2 regions of the Plantactinospora sp. CNZ320 genome follow, and region 2 is predicted to be linked to the other one. Evidence: predicted binding sites of a transcription regulator. Region 2 holds the regulator's gene; the other holds the start of a gene.

Region 1 (7,516 bases), 2.6 Mb from region 2:
CGAAGCCGTACGCGGCCACCGGGTCGAGGCAGGGTGCGGAGCCGACCGCGCAGTCCACGTCGGCGATCTCGCCACAGCCCCGGCAGACGACATGGTGGTGGTTGTCCCCGACCCGCGCCTCGTACCGGGCGGGTGAGCCGGCCGGCTCGATCCGGCGGGAGAGCCCAGCCCGGGAGAGCGCACCCAGCACGTCGTAGATCGCCTGGGTGGAGACCGAGTCGAGCCGCTGCCGAACCCGCTGGGTGATCTCCTCCACCTCCAGGTGCCCGCCAGCGGCCAGCACCTCGAGAACGGCGAGGCGCGGCCGGGTGACCCGAAGGCCCCTCGACCGGAGCAGTTCCTCGCCAGTCATCCCACTATCACAGCACGTCGATGGGACCCCAACAAGGCGGACGCGAGTCGATCGTGGCGCCCACCACACGTACCCGTTGTCACACCGGAGGTGGAACCCGGGTGAACCGACCCGGCTCGATGCCCGTGTACCGGTATAGGTCACGGCTGACGTGATCGAATCCTCGTACCGTCCATTGGCTCCCGGCGGGAGCGGTAGCAAGGAGGCGTCGGTGTTCAGGGAAGTCATGGGTCTCCCGGCACACGCGTTGCTGGTGCACGCGGCCGTCGTCTTCGTGCCGCTGCTCGCGTTGATCTCCACCGGGTACGCCGTGCTGCCCCGGTTCCGCAGCCGGCTCGACTGGGCGGCGGCGGTACTGGCGGTGGTCACGCCGGTCGCCGCCTTCTTCGCGGTGGAGTCCGGTGAGGAACTCCAGCAGGTGCTGGTCGCCAAGGGCTACGGTCCGGAGATCCTCCAGAAGGTGGAGGAGCACCAGGGCTACGGCGAACTGACGCTCTGGTGGAGTATCGCCCTCGGCGTGGTGACGCTCGTGCTGCTCGTGCTGACCAGATTCCGCACCGGGGAACGGTCGATGCCCGGGTGGCTCGGCCTGCTGTTCGGCGCGGTCGTGGCGGTGCTCGCCGCGATCAACGTCTGGTACGTCTACCTCACCGGCGACACCGGCGCCGAGGCGGTCTGGCAGGGCGTCCTCTGACCGGGTGTTCTCTGGACAGGCTGCCGTTCGGTCAGGGTGCTGCCGTTCGCAGTCAGAACAGGGCCCGGGAGCAGAGCAGGCACATCAGCACCAGTACCACCGCACCGCCGACCAGGCCGACGCCGTAGGTCAACGTCCGGGCGCTCCCCTCCTCGGCGTCCAGCGCGGCGTGATCCTGACCCGGTAGTGCCCGGGGCGCCGCCGGCTGTACGTGCAGCGGGGGACGCCAGCCCGCCGGTGGGGTGATGGTCGGCGGCGGGCCGGGGTAGTGGGCTTCGGGCCGTACCGGTGGCGGGGGCGGCGGTGACCCTGGGGTGGACTCCGGGGCGTCGGCGGGCGGTCCGGTGGGTCGACGCCAGAAGGCGTCATCGGCGGAGTTCCCGCTCTGCGTCGTCACGCTGTCCGACGCTACCAACCTGAGCCCTCCCCGGCCGCGCGCCCGCTGTCACCGACGGGCCTGTCGACCGACCGCCCCGGGTACGCTTGCCGGATGTCCGGGGCGGAGAAGCAGCACAACACGAGTGTCGGGCGGGACGACGACCGGCCGGTCGCGTCGACGGGTGACCGTCGGGTGCTGCCGGAGCAGTCGGTGGACGACACCGACCGGGGCTGGGGCGAGCGGCCGGAGTCGAACGACGAGCGGCTGCTGGCCGAGCGTCCGCCGCACTGGGGCTGATCTCCCGATCGGGTGCCCTCGCCACCGGCCGACGCGTCTCGCCGGGACGGTGACCACCCGCCGGGACGGTGACTACGAGCGGACGATGATCGCGAATCGGGTGGATTCCGGCATGCCGACCGCGCGGTGGGCCTGCTCGGGCCGGAGCGCCAGGTAGATCGCGCTGGCGGCGCCGTCGGTCTGGCCCGGTCCGAGTACGTCGAGTACCAGTACCCGGGTCGCCAGCACACTCGGCTTCGCCGCCCGACCTGTCTGGTCACCACCGGGCGCCGCGAGCAGGTCCACCCGGGCTCCCGGCCGGGCCACGGTCAACGCGGCAGGTTCGGCGAGCCGGATCGGCACTCCGACGGTCCCCTCCGGCACCGGCACCCCGCTCGGGGCCGCCGATCCACCCGGTCCACCTGGCCCACCCGGCGATCCGCCGGGGTGTGCCGCCGAGCCGGTTCCCGCCGCCGGGCTGGCACCGGTCGGCCCGGCAGGCCCGGTGCCGGCGGGCGGCCCGGTCGACCGGGACGGGGTGATCCCGCCCCCGGCCAGGCTGGCCGACGGCGGGGGACAGGACGACGTCGGCTCGCGCAGATAGAGCGCACCGAGCGCCAGCGTCAACAGGGCGGCCACCAGCAACCAGCGGAGCATCGAGCCGGCACCTGGACGTGACCAGCGCGCCGGGCTCAGCGTGGCGTCACGGCGGGTGGGCGTACGGTCGAGCGCCACGGCGAACCTCCCTCGCCCGGCGGCGCCAGCGAGGTCGGCGCCGTCCGGTGCGCAGCAGGCTAGGCGAGGACGCCTCGGGAAGGCGGCGGAAAAGTCACAGCCTGTGGATAACTCTGGGGGCTGTGGATAACTCTCCGGCCGTGCCGGCCCGGTGCCAGCGGGAGGTCGCCAAGCCGTCAGGTCGTGCTGGTCGAGGAGGTGGACGCCGCCTTCGGCTTGCTGGCGGAGCCGCTCGACGCGCCGTTGGACGAGCCGGACGCCGTACCGCCGCCGCTCGTGCCGGTGGAGCTGGACGTGCCAGTGCCGGTCGAACCCGAGTCGCCGCCGGAGCCGGACTTCGCGGAGTCGCTCTTGGTGGAGTCCGACTTGTTCGCCGTGGAGCCGCCACCCTCCGAGCCGTTGCTCCGGGAGTCGGTCCGATAGAAGCCGGAGCCCTTGAACACGATGCCGACGGAGTTGAAGATCTTGCGCAGGCGACCCTCGCACGCCGGGCACTCGGTCAGCGGCTCGTCGGTGAAGGACTGCACCGCCTCGAGCTGGTGGCCGCACTCGGTGCAGGCGTACTGGTAGGTGGGCACGTTCCCCTCCGGATCTTGCGGCCTGTTGGCACTCGACGTATCCGAGTGCCAATGGTGCGGCATCGTACCCGCTTTCGTCCAGCCGAAGTGTCCAGGCCGACGCCGGACGGTACGTCGACCCGGCCGCCGTCAACCGGACCACCGGCCGCCGTCAACCCGACCAGACGTGCCGAAGGCCGCCGGAAGGAGTGATCACGGCCCGTACCGGACGATCATGACCGGTCGCCGGTACCGCGTCGACCAACTCGCCGTCGTGCAACAGCGCCACCGTGAGGGCGCCGGGATCGACCCGCGCCAGGGCCCGGTCGTACGAGCCGCCGCCGCGACCGAGCCGGACACCGCGCCGGTCGACGGCCACCGCCGGTACCACGACCAGCTCCGCGAAGCCGATCGCGTCCCGCCCGAGCCGGTCGGTGACGGGCTCCCGCAGCCCTCGCCCGGCCGCGATCAGGGAACCCGGTCCGGCGTACGGCGCCCAGTCCAGGTCGAGATCCGGGCGGAGTACCGGCAGCAGGAGACGCCCGGTCGGGCACAGCGCGTCGGCCAACTCGTCCGGCAACCGGGCTCCACCCGGCTCGCTGCCGACCGGCACGTACCCGGTGACCAGTTGGGGTCGTACCCGCTGGACGAGGGCGCGGAGTTCGGCCCGGAGGCGCTCGGCGGCGGCGAGCCGGGCCGGAGCCGGCAGCGCCCTGCGCCGGGCCAGCATGGTGGTCCGGAGCGCGATCTTGCGCGGGCCGACATCCTCATCCGAAAAATCCGGCACGTAACACTCCCGGGGGCAGGCCGGTTAACCAAAGCGGTTGGGTCAGCATCGCAGCATCGGGTGCGGAGCTTCCGGGGGGATGAGTGACGCTGCGCGGACGGTTGACCACAGCTTTCCTCGCCGTCGTGCTCGGGCCGGTGCTGCTCGGCGCGCTCTCCGTCGCCGGTACGGTCGCCACGGCAAGCCGTCACCAGGCCGAACACCGGCTCAACCTCGCCGCCGACGCCGTTGGTACGGCGATCGGCGCCCTCTGTCGACAGTTGCACGCCACGGCGGGCGCGTTGGCCGTACTCGCCGATCCGACCAGCCGGACCGGCGCGGCGGGCGAGGTGGTGACCCGAGGGCTGGCGGACGCGGTCGTGATCACCGGACCCGCCGGTACCGTCGACTTCGCCACCCCGGCGGCACCGCCCCGCCCCTGGACGTCCTGTGACGGTCCTGCCGGCCCCGGCCCCGGCCCGGCGCCCCGCGCCCTGGCGGCCCGGGTGGAACTCCGCAACGGCGCGGGATCGCTTACCGGCGCGGTCTGGACCGCGCAGGTCCTCGACGCGGCGTTCGTCCGCCGGCTCGCCGCGGCCAGCGGAACCGCGGTGACCCTGCTGCGCGAGGTGCCGGGACCAACCGCGAGTTCCCCGGCTCCGCCGCCGTCGAATCCGGTCCCCGGACCGGACCCCGTCCCCGAACCGGGACCCGCGCTTCCGGTTCCCGGACCCGCCGGCACCGCCCCACCCCGAGCCGTCCCGTCGCCGGCCACCGTTCCGTCGCCACCCGCCATCGCGTCGCCACCCGCCATCGCGTCGCCACCCGCCATCGCGTCGCCACCCGCCGTCGCGTCGCCACCCGCCGTCGCGTCCCCACCCGCCGTCGCGTCCCCACCCGACGGACCGTCGCCACCCGCCGGCCCGTCGTCGGCCACCGGCTCCACGCACACCGTTTCCTCGTCCGCAGGTACGTCCGCAGGTCCGTCCGCAGGTCCGTCTGCGGGTTCGTCCGCAGGTCCGTCCGCAGGTCCGTCTGCGGGTTCGTCTGGCGGTGTTGTGCTGCCCGGCAGTTTGGCACCGGACGCAGGACCGCAGGGAGGCGAGTCGCCGAGCACCGAGTCGACCGGATCCCGGGCCGCCGTACTCGCCGCCGCCCGCCGGATCTCCGGAGACAAGGTCGTCCAGGCCAACGGAGGCCGGTACGTCCGCCGGGTCGGTCCGGCACCCGGGCAGCCCCTGCCGCTGGTGCTGTCGGTACCCCGGGATCCGCCGACGACCCGGTACGGACCCCTGGCGATCGTCGTACTGCTCGCCGGGGTCTTCGCGGTACTCGCCGCCGGCCGGCTTGCCCGGTCTACCACCCGACCACTGGCCGAACTGGCCCGAGCCGCCGACCGGGTCGCCGAGGGTGACCTGGCGACCCGGGTGCCGGTCCGGTCCCCTGACGAGGTCGGCCGGCTCGCCGACAGCTTCAACCGGATGACCCGGGAGGCGGAGTCCTACCTCCGGGCGCTGGTGGTCAGCCGGCACCAGTTGCGCGAGCAGCTCGCCGTCATCGGTGACACCCTGGCCAGCTCGCACGACCTGCATCGGATCTTCCAGCTGCTGCTCCGGGCCGCGATGGCGGCGACCGGGGCCCGGGCCGGAGTGGTGCTGCTACTCGACCCGAGGACGGGAGTACTGGTCAGCCAGTGCACCGAGGGCCTCGACCGGCGCGGCATCGGGCTCGACCGACCGATCCCACCCGACGCACCGGCCACGTCGACCGACGACCGGCAGCGGCACGGCGACCCACCGCCGCTGCGGGTACCCCTCGGCAAGGGACTGCTCGGCACGGTCGTGGCCACCGGTGAGCCGCGCCGGGGTCGGCTGGACCGGGACGGGCCGCGCCTCTACGGCCGCGAGCCGCGCTGCCGGACGTACGTCGCGGTGCCGCTGCCGTCCTCCGGTACCGCCGGCCAGCCGGGGTACCCGGGGGCGGAGCCGGGGACGGGTACGCCGCCGCTGCGCCCGGCGACCGTCGGCTGGCCGAGTACCGGTGCCGAACCGGGTACCGCCGGTCCGGGGCTGGCGCTCGGGGCGGGGCGGATGCCGGCCGGTGGGCGTACCGCGGTCGGGGTACTGGCCCTCTACGACCGGCTCGGCGCGGACGAGTTCGACGACGTCGACCTGGTCACCCTGGGTACCTTCGCCGAGCATGCCGCGGTGGCGGTGGAGAACGTCCGGATGCACGAGGAGGCGCAGCGGCTGTCGCTGACCGACCCGCTGACCGGGCTCTGGAACTACCGCTATCTCAAGGAGTCGATCCGGCGGGAGATCGAACGGGCCAGCCGGTTCGGCCGGATGCTCAGTGTGCTCGCCCTCGACCTCGACCGGTTCAAGGAGGTCAACGACACCTACGGGCACGCGGCCGGGGACGCGGTGCTGGCCGAGTTCGCCCAGCGGATCCGGGGTGCGATGCGGGAGGTGGACCTCGCCTTCCGGCAGGGCGGCGAGGAGTTCGTGGTCCTGCTGCCGGAGACGGACGCCCGGGGCGCTGCGACGGTGGCCGAACGCCTCGGTGCGGCCGTCCGGGAGACCCCGATGGTGATCCGGCCCCGGCCCGGCGCGGTCGCCCCGGTCCGGGCCCTGGTCTCGGTCACCGTGTCGATCGGGGTCGCCGTCTACCCCGACCACGCCGCCACCGGCCAGCAACTGCTGGTCGCCGCCGACGAGGCGCTCTACGCGGCGAAGGCGGCCGGCCGGAACACGTACCAGATGGCCACGGCCGGTCAGATGGCCACGGCCGGCCAGACGGGCGTGGCCGGTCAGACGGTCTCGGCGGGTCAGACGGTCACCTCTGGCCAGGTGGCGGCGGCGGCCGGTCAGCTCGCGGCGACCGGCGTCCGGCCGACCATCGAGGAGATACCGGTCCGGGCCGGCGCGGCGACGCCGGACGACGGGCTGCCCTGGGCCGGCGGCCGGCCGGCGCTCGGCGCGGGCGGCGGCTGGCCGACCCGGGCGGGGCGGCCCGGCGCAGACGTACCGGTCAGCGCGGACGGCGGCCCGGACGGCGCGTTATCCGGGCCACAACCGCCGCGCCAGGGCCGTGGCCGATAGTCTCGCGACATGCCGGAGAACGCAGCTACCCCAGCCAACTCCTCGACGTCGACGGCCGGACGAAGGGCCGTGAAGGCGGTCATCCCCGCCGCCGGCCTGGCGACGCGGTTCCTTCCCGCCACCAAGGTGGTGCCGAAGGAACTGCTGCCGGTCGTCGACCGTCCGGTGTTGCAGTACATCGTCGAGGAGGCGGCCCAGGCCGGTATCGACGACGTACTGCTGATCACCGGCCGGGGCAAGACCGCGATGGTCGACCACTTCGACCGCCGGCCCGACCTGGAGGCGCGGCTGGAGGAGAAGGGCGACCCGGAGCTGCTGGCCGCGGTACGCCGGCCGGGGGAGTTGGCCCAGATCTACACCTGCCGGCAGCCGGAGCAGCTCGGCCTCGGCCACGCCGTCGGGTACGCCGAGACGCACGTCGGTGACCAGCCGTTCGCGGTGATGCTCGGCGACGAGTTCGTGAACCTCTCCGAGCCGCTGCTGCCGGCCATGCTGGACCTCCAGGCCCGGACCGGCGGCATCGTGCTGGCCTTCTTCGAGGTGCCGCCGGAGGAGACCAAGCGGTACGGCATCGCCTCGGTGGCGCCGGCCGACCGGAGCCTCTCCGACCTCGGTGAGGTGGTCGAGGTGACCGGGCTGGTGGAGAAGCCGAAGCC
Region 2 (7,516 bases):
GGGGTCTACGTCCACGTGCCGTTCTGCGCCTCCCGCTGCGGCTACTGCGACTTCAACACCTACACCGCCACCGAACTCGGCGGTTCGGCCGGCCGGGACGGCTACGCCGACCAGGTACTCGCGGAACTGCGCCTGGCCGCCCGGGTGCTGGCCGACCGGCCGCCGACCCGGGTCGACACGGTCTTCGTCGGCGGCGGTACGCCGACCCTGCTGCCCCCGGACGACCTGGCCCGGATCCTGGACGGCATCGACCGGACGTGGGGGTTGGCCGCCGACGCCGAGGTGACCACGGAGGCGAATCCGGAGTCGGTGACCCGGGACTCGCTCAAGGAACTGCGGGCGGCCGGGTACAACCGGATCTCCCTCGGCATGCAGTCGGCCGCGCCGGCGGTGCTGGCGATCCTGGACCGCCGGCACACCGCGGGCCGGGCCACCGAGGCCGCGCTGGAGGCCCGGGAGGTCGGCTTCGAGCACGTCAACCTGGACCTGATCTACGGGACGCCGGGGGAGCGGGCGGAGGACTTCGCGGCGTCGCTTCGGGCGGTACTGGCGGCGGGGGTCGACCACGTCAGCGCGTACGCCCTGATCGTCGAGGACGGTACCCGGCTGGCCGCCCGGATCCGGCGCGGCGAGTTGGCGTACCCGGACGACGACGTGGCGGCGGACCGCTACCTGGCCGCCGAGGCGGCGCTGACCGAGGCGGGTTTCTCCTGGTACGAGGTTTCCAACTGGGCCCGTAGCCCGGCCTCGGCCTGTCGGCACAACCTGCTCTACTGGACCGGCGGCGACTGGTGGGGTCTCGGGCCGGGTGCGCACAGCCACGTCGGCGGGGTCCGCTGGTGGAACGTCAAGCACCCGTCGAGTTACGCGGTCCGGCTGGCGGCGGGGCACTCCCCGGGGCAGGCCCGGGAGGTGCTGTCGACCGGGGAGCGGCGGGTCGAGGAGGTGCTGCTCGGGCTCCGGCTCGCCGCCGGGCTGCCGCTGTCGGTCCTCGACGACGCCGGTCGGGCGGGTGCGGCCGGGGCCCGCGAGACCGGGCTGCTGGACGCGGCGGCGTACGACGCCGGGCGGGCAGTGCTCACCCTGCGCGGGCGGCTGCTGGCCGACGCCGTGGTCCGGGACCTGCTGCCCTGACCCGCGCCGACGCGGCCCCGGAAAGCGCGATGGCCCGCGCCGGATCCGGCACGGGCCATCGCGCTGACGACTCGGATTACTTGATCATGCGGATGGACATCGGGTACTGGTAGACGACGCCCTCGTTCGCCTTCATGCCGGCGATGATCGAGAAGATCAGCACGACCACCCAGGCGATGAGCGGCAGGAAGAACAGCACGATGGTGCAGGTCCCGATGATCAGCGAGACGATCGAGATGATGCCCCAGGTGATCTGGAAGTTGAGCGCCTCGACCGCGTGCGCGCGAACGATCGGCGACTCGTTGCCCTTGGCGAGCAGCGCGACGAGCGAGGCGATGAAGCCGACCACGATGCCACCGAAGTGCGCGATCAGGGCCCAGGTCTTCTCCTCGCTGTTGGCGTAGCCGGCCGGTCCCGGGGCGCCGTACGGGTTGCCCGGCGGCGGGTAGCCGGCACCCGGGTACCCGCCCGGAGGCTGGCCGCCGGGGGGTGGGTAACCGCCGCCGGGTGGGTAACCGCCGCCCTGGGGCGGGTAGCCGCCGGGCGGGGGGTAACCGCCGCCGGAGGTCGGGTACGTCCCGCCCCCCGAGGTCGGATAGGTCCCGCCACCTGACGTCGGGTACGTCGCACCGCCGGAGGTCGGGTACGTCCCGCCGCCCGAGGTCGGCGGGGGCGTGCCGGGCGCACCGTACTGGGGTGCGGCGGGCGGGGGATACCCCTCGCCAGGTGTCGGGTATTGGCCCGGATTCATCGGGGCTGTCGGGTCCTGGGGCGGACCGCCGTATTCTCCGGGAGGGCGAGGCGGTTCAGTCATGGAGGTCACGGTAGGACTCCCGATCAAACAGCGCCAGCCGCCCCCCGGACGGAATCTGGACAACTGCCGGCCGTACCTGCTAGGTCCACCGGAGTACTGTGTCCTGGCAAGCCTGTTGTCCAGGTTCGGATATCCCCTCCAAACGATCATCGCGCCGGGTACGCCTTGGTCGTAGACTGGCACTCGCTACAGTCGAGTGCCAGGGCTGGCCTGGCCCGACCGTCGTGGTCGCCCCGGTCGTTTCGCCCAGCCGGGGCCGGGACGTCGCAGGGAGGTGAGGATGGGTCTCGACGACCGCAAGCTCGACGTGCTGCGCGCGATCGTGGAGGACTACGTCGCCACCCAGGAGCCGGTCGGCAGCAAGGCCCTGGTCGAGCGGCACCAACTCGGGGTTTCCCCGGCCACCGTCCGCAACGACATGGCCGTGCTGGAGGAGGAGGGCTACATCCGGCAGCCGCACACGAGTGCCGGCCGGGTGCCCACCGACCGTGGCTACCGGCTCTTCGTGGACCGGCTCTCCCGGGTCAAGCCGCTCACCCCGGCCGAGCGCCGGGCGATCGAGCGGTTCATGGTCGGCGCGGTGGACCTCGACGACGTGGTGCACCGTACGGTCCGGCTGCTCGCCCAGCTCACCCGGCAGGTGGCCGTGGTGCAGTACCCGAGCCTGGCCCGTTCCGCCGTCCGGCACCTGGAACTGGTGCCGATCTCCACCACCCGGCTGATGCTCGTCATGATCGCCGACACCGGCCGGGTGGAGCAGCGGCTGGTCGAGCTGCCCATCCCGATCAGCGCCGACGACGTGACCGATCTGCGCCGGCTGGTCAACGAGCGGCTCGGCGGCAAGAAGCTGGCCGAGACCCCGCCACTGGTCCAGGCGCTTGTCGACGAGGTGCCCCCGGGGCTCGGTCCGGCGATGACCACGCTCGCCACGGTGTTGCTGGAGACCCTGGTCGAGCGGCACGAGGAGCGGATCGTGATGGCCGGCACCGCCAACCTGACCCGGGGCGGGCTGCTCGACTTCCAGGGTTCACTGCGGCCGATCCTCGAGGCGCTAGAGGAGGAGGTCGTCCTGCTCAAGTTGATCGGCGAGGTGGAGCCGAACACCCTTCAGGTTCGCATCGGCGACGAGAACGAGATCGACAATCTGCGGGCCGCCTCGGTGGTCAGCACCGGATACGGTCCGGGTACGACCATCGTCGGCGGACTCGGCGTGTTGGGGCCCACCCGGATGGACTACCCGGGCACCATCGCCACGGTGCGGGCCGTGGCACGCTACGTCGGCGACGTGCTGGCGCAGAACTGACCACCAAGCTCTCCCCCTGACGACCGGCGGACGGTAACGCGAGACAGACATGAGGACACGGAACGCAGTGGCCAAGGACTACTACGGGATTCTCGGCGTCAGCCGGGACGCCTCCGACGACGACATCAAGCGCGCCTACCGCAAGTTGGCGCGGCAGTACCACCCGGACGTGAATCCGGATCCGGAGGCACACGAGAAGTTCAAGGACATCAACGCCGCGTACGAAGTCCTCTCGGACGACCAGAAGCGGCAGATCGTCGACCTGGGCGGCGACCCGCTCGCTCCCGGTGGCGGCCCCGGAGCCGGCCCCGGCGGTGCCGGTGGGCCGTTCGTCGGCTTCCAGGACATCATGGACGCCTTCTTCGGTGCGGCCGGTGGTTCCCGGGGGCCGCGTCCGCGTACCCGGCCGGGTGCCGACGCCATCCTGCGGCTCGAACTCGACCTGCACGAGACGGCGTTCGGGGTGGAGGCGCCGATCGCGGTCGACACCGCCGTGCTCTGCACCACCTGCACGGGTGCCGGCACCGCGCCCGGCACGCACCTGGCCACCTGTGAGGCGTGCGGCGGGCGGGGCGAGGTGCAGTCGGTGCAGCGCACCTTCCTCGGTCAGGTCGTCTCGTCCCGGCCGTGCACGGTCTGCCAGGGGTACGGCACGGTGATCCCGCACCCCTGCCCGACCTGCGCCGGGGACGGCCGGGTGCGTACCCGCCGTTCGCTGACCGTGAAGATCCCGGCCGGTGTCGAGGACGGCATGCGGATCCGACTGGCCCAGCAGGGCGAGGTCGGCCCCGGTGGCGGTACGGCCGGCGACCTCTACGTCGAGATCCACGAGCGGCCGCACGACGTCTACTCCCGCAAGGGCGACGACCTGCACTGCCGGGTCACCGTGCCGATGACCGCCGCCGCACTCGGTACCCGGCTGACAATCAAGACGCTGGACAGCGAGGAGCCGGTCGACGTCAAGCCGGGCACCCAGCCGGGCTCGACGCTGCGGCTGCGCGCCCGGGGCGTGCCACACCTGCGCGGTACCGGCCGGGGCGACCTCTACGTGCACCTCGACGTGCGTACCCCGACCAAGCTCGACGCCGAGCAGGAGCGGATGCTGCGCGAGTTCGCCAAGACCCGGGGCGAGGAGGTCGCCGAGCTGACCAAGCAGGGCGGCTTCTTCTCCCGGATGCGCGACGCCTTCAACGGCCACGCCTGACGGGCCACGCCTGACGGGCCACGCCTGATTGGCCACGCCTGATTGGCCACGCCTGATTGGCGCGTCGTCCGGCCGGCGCGGCTCGCCGGCCGGACGAACCGCTAACCTGCTCGCCGTGAGTGCGCCGCTGTTCCTGGTCGAGTCGCTGCCGTCGGACGACTCCGTCACCCTCGACGGTCCGGAGGGGCATCACGCCGCGACAGTGCAACGGCTGCGTACCGGTGAGGAGTTGCTGCTTGCCGACGGGCGCGGCGGCACCCTGACCGCGGTGGTCACCAGCGTCGGCCGGGGCACCCTGACCGCCTCGGTCACCTCCCGGCGGTACGTCGAGGCGCCCGACCCGAGACTGGTGGTGGTGCAGGGCATCGCCAAGGGCGACCGGGCCGAACTGGCCGTGCAGGCGATGACCGAGGTCGGGGTGGACGAGATCGTGCCCTGGGCGGCGGAGCGCTCGGTGGCGCAGTGGCGCGGCGACCGGGGCGCCCGGGCCAGGGACCGCTGGGTGGCGACCGCGCGCGAGGCGGCCAAGCAGGCCCGCCGATCCTGGCTGCCGACCGTCGCCGGCTCGGCGCAGGCACCGGACGAGTCGACCCGGGTGGTGGCCCGGCGGATCGGTGACGCGGCAGCCGGTTTCGTGCTGCACGAGGAGGCGCAGGCCCGGCTCGGCACCGCCGAACTGCCGCCCGCCGGCGACATCGTGCTGGTGGTCGGTCCCGAGGGAGGCGTGTCGCCGGCCGAGTTGGCGACGCTTACCTCGGCGGGTGCCGTACCGGTCCGGCTCGGCCCGGAGGTGCTGCGTACCTCGACCGCCGGTGTCGCCGCCCTCGCCGTCCTCTCCACCCGCCTCGGCCGCTGGTGAGTAAGGAAGGGCCCCTTCTTATCGTTTTCTGTAGAAGAAGGGGCCCTTCCTAACGGGCGTCGGATGGTGCGTCAGATGTCGACGGTGCTGGTTAGGCGGATGTTGGCGACGCTGCGAGCCGCCTCGATGCGGTACCGGCCGGGGCGGGTGGCCCAGCCCTCCGGCTCCCAGACCCGGAAGGTCCGTGCCGGCAGTGGGACCCGTACCGTCACCGACTCGCCGGGAGCCGCCTCGGCAGCGGCGAAGCCGGCCAGCCAGCGCACCGGACGATCCGGCTCGGCGGCCTCCGGGCCGACGTACACCTGCACCACCTCGCGGCCGGGACGGTGGCCGGTGTTGCGGACGCTCACCACGGCGACCGGTCCCTCCGCCCCGTCCTTGACGGTGAGCGACTCGTACGCCCACTCGGTGTAGCCGAACCCGTGCCCGAACGGGAAGAGCGGCTCGGCCCGCCAGCCCCGGTAGCCGACGAAGATCCCGTCGGTGTAGTCGAGCACCCCGTCGACCGGGGTGGTGGGAAGCGCCGGGCAGTCCTCCGGCCGGCGTGGCCAGGTGGTGGGAAGCCGTCCGCCCGGTTCCGCCCGACCGAGCAGTACGTCGGCGAGCGCCGCCCCGGCCTCCTGCCCGGGAAACCAGGTGAGCAGGATCGCCGCCACCTCGTCGGCCCAGGGCATCAGCACCGGTGAACCGGCGTTGACCACCACCACCGTCCGGGAGTTCGCCGCGGCGACCCGCCGGACCAGCTCGTCCTGCCGGCCGGGCAGCGCCAGCGTGCTCCGGTCGAACCCCTCCGACTCCACCTCCTCGGTGGTGCCGACCACCACCACCGCCACGTCGGCGTCGGCGGCGACCCGGACCGCCTCGTCGAGCAGGGCGTCGTCCGGGGCGACCGCCGGCTCGGCGTGACCGAGGCCGAAGGAGACGAAACCCGGATGTTCGCCGTCGACCATCCGCCGGGTGAGCCGTACCTCGACCGGCTCACCGGCGCGTACGGCGACCTCGAACCGGCGCTCCACGGTGGCCCGGAAGACGGTGCCGGGCTCCTCCGACGGCTCGTAGAGCGGGCCGTCGAAGAGTTCCGTACCGTCCACGGTGAGGGTGAAGACCCCGAAGCCCTCGACCGCGAGCCGGGCGGTGCCGCTGCGCAGCGGCGTGTGTACGGCGCTGATCTCGATGCTGGCCAGCTCCTCCGGCGGCAGGCCCTCGGGCAGCTCACCCATCCAGCGCACCGTCGCCCGGTCCAGCTCCGCCCGGTAGCGCTCCCGCCCGTCGGCGTCGCGCAGCGTGGCGATGATCGGGGTCCAGGCCACTCCGCCGGCCGCCGGCAGCCGGAGCCGGGGGTCGGCGCCGACCCCGTGGACGAGGTCGGTGTCGGGCAGCGCGGCGGTCAGCCCGGCGAGCGGGGAGATGGCGTGCGGCGGCGCGACCAGGGCACTGCCGCCGCCCTGGATCCGCGCGTCGTCGGCGAGCGCGCCGAGCACCGCCACCCGGCGCAGCCGGCCCGGATCGAGCGGCAGCAGCCCGCCTTCGTTGCGGGCCAGCACGAAGGAGCGGACCGCGACCGCGTGCGCCAGGGCGGCGCCGTCCGGCGGGCGCGGCCGGTCGGCCGGGTCCACCGCCGGGGGTACGCCGTCGAGCAGCCCGACCCGGCCGGCGAGCCGGAGCACCCGGCGTACCTTGTCGTCCACCTCGGTCTCGGCGACCGTGCCGGCCCGGACGGCGGCGACCAGCGCGGCGCCCCACGGGTCACCGGCGGCCGGCATCACCACGTCGAGCCCGGCGTTCGCGGACGCCTCGGTGCTGCGCGCCGCCGTCCAGTCGGAGACGACGATCCCGTCGAAGCCCCACTCCCGCTTGAGCAGGTCCCGGAGCAGCCCGGCGTGCTCGGTCATGGTGTGCCCGTTGACCCCGTTGTACGCCGCCATCACCGCCCAGACCCCGGCGGCGACGATCCGTTCGAACGGGGCGAGGTAGACCTCCCGGAGCGCCCGTTCGGAGACCCGGACGTCAACTGTCATCCGCTCCGTCTCCGAGTCGTTCGCGACCAGGTGCTTGACGGTGGCACCGACGCCGAGCTCCTGCACGCCGGTGACGTAGCCGACGCCGATCTCGGCGCTGAGCAGCGGGTCCTCCGAGTAGCACTCGAAGTGCCGGCCGCCGAGCGGGCTGCGGTGCAGGTTGACGGTGGGGGCGAGGAGCAGG

The links. Region 2 encodes HrcA, which represses chaperone genes, less so after heat shock. Its sites were predicted from a motif close to GGTTNGCACNCTCNNNNNGAGNGTGCNAACC; they were not measured.
Region 1: a site for HrcA is predicted at 3,038-3,068, ahead of CLT71_RS26450 (FmdB family zinc ribbon protein). Genes of this name have one in related genera too.

The regions. Positions count from the first base shown of each region.
Region 1 is NZ_PJMP01000001.1:5,895,022-5,902,537, forward strand. Features, by position in the region: gene CLT71_RS26425 (Fur family transcriptional regulator) at 1-352, opposite strand, end outside; gene CLT71_RS26430 (DUF2231 domain-containing protein) at 564-1,046, shown strand; gene CLT71_RS26435 (translation initiation factor 2) at 1,099-1,443, opposite strand; gene CLT71_RS26440 (hypothetical protein) at 1,537-1,722, shown strand; gene CLT71_RS26445 (flagellar biosynthesis protein FlgA) at 1,795-2,436, opposite strand; gene CLT71_RS26450 (FmdB family zinc ribbon protein) at 2,613-3,014, opposite strand; gene CLT71_RS26455 (5-formyltetrahydrofolate cyclo-ligase) at 3,166-3,780, opposite strand; gene CLT71_RS26460 (GGDEF domain-containing protein) at 3,864-6,860, shown strand; gene CLT71_RS26465 (UTP--glucose-1-phosphate uridylyltransferase) at 6,870-7,516, shown strand, end outside.
Region 2 is NZ_PJMP01000001.1:3,273,323-3,280,838, reverse strand. Features, by position in the region: gene hemW (radical SAM family heme chaperone HemW) at 1-1,134, shown strand, start outside; gene CLT71_RS14340 (magnetosome magnetite crystal formation protein family) at 1,211-1,885, opposite strand; gene hrcA (heat-inducible transcriptional repressor HrcA) at 2,229-3,251, shown strand; gene dnaJ (molecular chaperone DnaJ) at 3,319-4,455, shown strand; gene CLT71_RS14325 (16S rRNA (uracil(1498)-N(3))-methyltransferase) at 4,571-5,314, shown strand; gene CLT71_RS14320 (glycoside hydrolase family 3 C-terminal domain-containing protein) at 5,386-7,516, opposite strand, start outside.